DNA from 2 places in the Macrococcoides bohemicum genome. Region 1 is predicted to be linked to the other one. Evidence: riboswitches for the same ligand, from Rfam matches in the RefSeq annotation. Region 1 holds a riboswitch; the other holds the start of a gene.
The links. Region 1 has a riboswitch for lysine ahead of HT586_RS06670 (aspartate kinase). Riboswitches for the same ligand answer to the same signal wherever they lie in the genome.
Positions count from the first base shown of each region.

Region 1 (3,210 bases):
GAAGGTGAGTTTGGTGAAATGGGCGGCTGGACTGCTGAAAGTGATGCACAAGTATTATTGTCTGGTCTTGGCATCAAAGATGATCTACACGAAAAGAAAATGTCTGAACTTGAAAATAACCAGAAAGTTAAGATTCTTTTAGCACAAGCATTATTTGGTGAGCCAGATGTATTATTACTCGATGAGCCTACCAACGGTTTAGATATTCCTGCAATCAGCTGGTTAGAGGAATTCTTGATTAACTTTGAAAACACAGTAATCGTTGTATCACATGACCGTCATTTCTTAAATAACGTATGTACGCATATTGCTGATTTAGACTACGGTAAAATTAAAATTTATGTCGGGAACTATGACTTCTGGTATCAATCAAGTCAGTTAGCACAGCAAATGTTACAAGACTCTAATAAGAAAAAAGAAGAAAAGATTAAAGAATTACAGGACTTCGTTGCACGATTCTCAGCAAATGCTTCTAAATCTAAACAAGCAACAAGCCGTAAGAAAATGTTAGAAAAGATTGAATTAGATGACATCCAGCCATCTAGCCGTAAATATCCTTTCGTTAACTTTAAACCAGAACGTGAAATTGGTAATGAGTTACTACAAGTTCAAGGTTTAACTAAAACTATCGATGGCGTAAAAGTTATTGATAACTTATCATTTACGATGAATCCAAACGATAAAGCAGTACTAGTCGGTGATTCTGAAATTGCTAAGACTACCCTACTTCGTATTTTAGCTGGTGAGATGGAACCGGATGAAGGTTCTTACAAATGGGGTGTGACAACGTCACAAAGTTATTTACCGAAAGATAACTCAGAATTCTTTGAAGGTAAAAATATCGACTTAGTAGAATGGTTACGTCAGTATGCACCGCCTGAAGAACAAACGGAAACTTTCTTACGCGGATTCTTAGGTCGCATGTTATTCTCTGGTGAAGAAGTACGTAAAAAAGCAACTGTATTATCAGGAGGAGAAAAAGTAAGATGTATGTTAAGTAAGATGATGTTATCATCAGCGAACGTATTATTACTTGATGAGCCTACAAACCATTTAGACTTAGAAAGTATCACTTCTGTCAATGATGGTTTAAAGGCATTTAAAGGTTCACTGATTTTTACTTCTCATGACTTTGAGTTCATTAACACAATTGCCAATCGTGTTATTGACTTAAATGCAAACCTTTCTAAAGAAATTACTTATGAAGAATACTTAAAAGAACAAGGTGTACTTAAATAAATATTTTCTTGCGTGTATTCATTTTATGAATACACGTTTTTTGGATTTTAAGTATTGTTAAATAAACTATTATTTTTAAATTTTCTCAAAACACTTTACAATATTAAAATCTTTCTGTAGTATATTAAACATCAATTAAATAAATGTAACAGATGAGGCGCATCGATCATGAGTAAGTAATGGTAATTCTGCAAATGAATTACTGAAAGGGTGAGATGCCGAAATATAGTATTGATTGCAGTGAATGCTATGTTGGATCCACAGGTTAAGAGCTATGGATTTGTCATTATTGAAAAATAATGGAGTGCATCGCTTGTATATAAATTCAACAAGTCCAGATGTCTCTGGGCTTGTTTTTTTGTTGGTGATGACCCTTGCAGGAGGAAATAAATTGATAACAGAAAACAGTATTCAGACTGAAGAAAAAGTGAACAATATCAAAGTATTAAAATTTGGCGGAAGTTCTGTTGCTGATTTTAATAAGATTAGGCACATTGCTGATTATCTTAAAAAGCGTGTTGAACAAAATGAAAAACTCGTCGTCGTTGTTTCAGCGATGGGAAAGACAACGGATGCACTACTCAAAAATGCAGCGTCACTTACAGAACGTCCAAAAGAAAGTGCACTTGCTATGTTATTAACCACAGGTGAGCAGCAAACCATCGCTTATCTTTCAATCATATTAAATGATTTATCAGTAGAATCCGTTGCTTTAACGGGAGCGCAAGCTGGAATACGCACTGAAGGTCATCATCTAAAAAGTAAGATTCAGACTATTAACACGACTAAATTACAGGAACTATTTAAGACAAAAGATATTATTATTGTAGCTGGCTTTCAAGGTATCAATCATGAAGATGAGTTAACGACACTTGGTCGTGGTGGAAGTGATACAACAGCAGTAGCACTTGCAGCATCACTTCAATCATCATGTGAAATATATTCTGACGTAACAGGAATATTTGGTACCGACCCGAGAGTATATCCAGAAACAATGAAGATGGACTATGTAAGTTTTGAAGAAATGATGGAACTGTCATCTCTCGGAGCTGGCGTACTTGAAACACGATGTATTGAAATCGCTTATAATAACAATACTAAAATATATACCGGAAAAACTTTATCCGAAGAGAAAGGAACATGGATTGTGCCAAATAAACAAATCATAGAAAGAAAAGCAGTAACAGGAATTGCATTAGATGAAGATATGAATTACGTAACTTTATCTTATCCAATGCACGATACAAAAGTATTAACCTCACTTTACGAATTATTAGAACAAAATCAGATCAATATCGATATGATTTCTCAGACAGTAAATATCGATGGTATGCAGCTATCATTTACGATGAAAAATACAGAACAATATCAGATTAAAGCAATTATTGATCAGTTAACTGCTTCATACCCTGCCTTACTCCATGAAATTAAAGACAACTATGCGAAAGTATCGATCATCGGTTCAGGTATGCGTGATATGTCTGGTGTCGCATCAAAAGTATTTATGTCCTTAATCGAGGAGCAGATTGCTTACTACCAGGTATCGACAAGTGAAATCAGTATTTCATTAGTAGTAGATGCCGGGAAGGCAAAGCAAGCTGTTCAAATATTATGTAAAAAATTTAATGTTTAATATTCTTATTTTTATTTTTTAATTTTTATTAAAATGCTTTAACTCATTAAAGAAAATGCGTAACATAGAAGTAAATAATTGATTAATCATAAGGAGTGTATGGAATGTATAAAATCGCAGTCGTAGGTGCAACTGGTTTAGTAGGACAAAAGATGTTAGAAGTACTTGAAAGAAAAGCAATACCGTTCAATGAACTGACATTGTTCACTTCAGCAAGATCTGCAAATAAAGAAGTTGTTTATCAAGGTAAAACGTATATTACAGAAGAATTAACTGAAGAAAAAGCGAATGAAAAGTATGATTTTGTATTAATGAGTGCGGGAGGTAGCACGAGCTTA
Region 1 is NZ_CP054482.1:1,303,039-1,306,248, forward strand. Features, by position in the region: gene HT586_RS06665 (ABC-F family ATP-binding cassette domain-containing protein) at 1-1,239, shown strand, start outside; lysine riboswitch at 1,384-1,557, shown strand; gene HT586_RS06670 (aspartate kinase) at 1,634-2,872, shown strand; gene HT586_RS06675 (aspartate-semialdehyde dehydrogenase) at 2,977-3,210, shown strand, end outside.

Region 2 (3,210 bases), 360 kb from region 1:
TATTTATAAGTCAACATCTATTTTTTCATATTCACTCATATCTGTATCTTGAGATAAATCAACTTCAGTTAAAGGAATCTTACGCGTTTTATATTTCAGTTTATGGTAGAAATAGAACGCTAAGAAAATTGGAATCCCCATATAAGTAATCAAGAAACCATTTAGATCGAATTTACCACCTAAAATTAAATCCGTATCCTGACCGATAATTACAAATAAACAAAGAACAAATGCAAATATCGGACCGAATGGGAACCACATCGCTTTATATTTTAATACTGATATATCTTTGTTCTGAGCATAAAACGCTCTTCTGAATCGATAATGACTAATTGCAATACCAAGCCAGGCGATAAATCCTGTTAAACCACTTGCTGCCACGATATATTCGTAAGCACCACTGGCAACACGTTCTACTAAGAAGATGATTACCACCACAACAAACGTTGCAAGTAAACTCGGAATAGGAACGCCTTTGCGATTTGTTTCTGAGAATTTACGTGATGCTAATCCATCTTTACCCATCGCATATAACATACGCGTTGAAGCATACATACCACTATTACCCGCTGATAGAATAGATGTTAAGATAACAGCATTCATAAAGGATGCTGCAAATGCAAGGCCAGCATTTTCAAATACTAACGTAAATGGTGACTTCGCAACACTATCTCCACCCATTAAGTTAGGATTAGTGTAAGGAATGATTAATCCGATGACTAAAATAGAAAGAATGTAAAAAATTAAAATTCTCCAGAAAACTTGTTTAATCGCTTTCGGAATAGTTTTTTCCGGCTCTTCTGATTCACCTGCTGTAATACCAACAAGTTCTGTACCCTGGAAACTAAATCCGGCTACTAAGAATACGCCAAGAATCGTTAAGAAAGACCCTGTTAAACCATGACCGACAAATGGAGCATCACCTGTCGTGAAGTTATCAAAACCGATAAACTTGCCACCTAAAATTCCAACGATTGTTAGTAATCCGATGATTAAAAATAATATAACAGTAGCAACTTTTATAATCGCAAACCAATATTCACTTTCACCATAAACTCGAACTGACAATGTATTTAAAAATAAAATAATTGCTAAAAACACTAAGCTCCATGCCCAACCCGGTAAGAAATCCATCGGTGCCCAGTACTTTATGACGCTCGCAGCAATACTAACATCTGCTGCAACTGTAATCACCCAGTTAAACCAATAATTCCAGCCAAGCGCAAATCCAAGAGATGGATCTACGAAGCGTGTTGCATAGGTAGAAAATGAACCTGAAATCGGTAAATATGTTGCCATTTCACCAAGACTTGTCATTAAGAAAAATACCATAATACCAATAATCGTAAACGCAAGTAACGCACCACCTGGGCCAGCATCACGTATCGCTCCTCCAGAGGTCATAAATAAACCTGTTCCGATACAGCCACCAATAGCGATCATCGAAATATGGCGCTGTTTCAATTTTCTTTGTACTCCATTCGTACTTTGCATATATTGACTTCCTTTCAAAAATAAAAAATGAGCACACGTATGATACGCGTACTCATTTGAAAGTATAATCATCAAAATTAAGTAGCGCATCACAGATGTGACAGTCTAACACTTGTTCAATGTTAGCCCAGGATATAATGTTCATACACATTATTCCTTCGGCACTGCTTCCTTTCGATAAACTTCGTTTATGTGTATGACATATCCATCATCTACTCATAAACAGTGCAACCTCTACCTCAACGAGGAATATTAAGTTAGTTACTAATATACATGACATAAATTATTATTTCAACCTCTTTTTTAACACGTTAAAACATTAAATGATGATTTTTCTTTAAAACATAGACTCATAAAAAATCAAATCATTATTTTTTTAGACGAATCTCATCTACTAAATTCCAGATAAACTCGTCGCGATCTAAAGTTTTAGAATCTTTAGAACCATATTGACGAAGGTTTACTTCATTATTCTCTACTTCTTTATCTCCAACAACTACTTGATATGGCACTTTATGCATTTGTGCTTCACGAATTTTGTAGCCCATCTTTTCATTTCGGTCATCAATATGACAACGAACACCTTGAGATTTTAACTCATCATATAATTTACGCGCATAGTCATAATGCACTTCGTTAGACACAGGAATAATTTCTAATTGATTTGGAGCAAGCCAAATAGGATATGCACCTTTATATTCTTCTGTTAAGAAAGCAACAAATCGTTCCATTGTTGAGATAACACCACGGTGAATAACTACCGGACGGTGTTTCTCGCCGTCATTACCAATGTATTCTAAATCGAAACGTTCCGGTAATAAGAAGTCTAATTGAACTGTTGATAAAGTTTCTTCTTTACCTAACGCAGTTTTAACCTGTACGTCGAGTTTTGGACCGTAGAATGCAGCTTCTCCTGGTGCTTCTTCGTAATCTAAGCCCATTTCATCAACCGCTTCTCTAAGCATTGATTGTGCTTTCTCCCACATTTCATCATCCTGGAAATACTTTTCAGTATCTTCAGGATCTCTATAACTTAGACGGAATTTATAATCTTTAAATTTGAAGTCTTTATATACATCTATCACAAGTTGCACAACACGGATAAATTCATCTTTAATCTGATCCGGACGAACGAAGATATGTGCATCATTTAAAGTCATACCACGTACACGTTGTAATCCACTTACAGCACCACTTGCTTCATATCTGTGCATTGTACCAAGTTCAGCAATACGAATTGGTAACTCACGGTATGAATGTGGTTTATTTTTATAGACCATCATATGGTGTGGACAGTTCATCGGACGCAATACCATTTGCTCATTGTCCATCTCCATAACCGGGAACATGTCCTCCTGATAATGATCCCAGTGTCCAGAAGTTTTATAAAGATCAACTGAACCCATAACTGGTGTATACACGTGGTCATAACCTAACGCAACTTCTTTATCAACGATATAGCGTTCTAATTCACGACGAATTGTAGCACCATTTGGTAACCATAATGGTAATCCAGGACCGACAAGTTGATTTGTAGTGAATAATTCTAATTCTTTACCAATCTTTCTGTGATCACGTTCTTTACGCTCTTCTAAAACCTGAAGATGTTCTTTCAATGCTTTTTTATCGAAGAACGCTGTACCGTAGATACGTTGTAACATCTTATTGTTCGCATCACCTCTCCAGTAAGCACCAGCTGTAGATAATAATTTAAAT
Region 2 is NZ_CP054482.1:1,658,359-1,661,568, forward strand. Features, by position in the region: gene HT586_RS08605 (amino acid permease) at 4-1,494, opposite strand; lysine riboswitch at 1,569-1,739, opposite strand; gene thrS (threonine--tRNA ligase) at 1,863-3,210, opposite strand, start outside.
Region 2: linked by a shared signal. The riboswitch ahead of HT586_RS08605 (amino acid permease) and the one ahead of HT586_RS06670 (aspartate kinase) in region 1 are both predicted to bind lysine.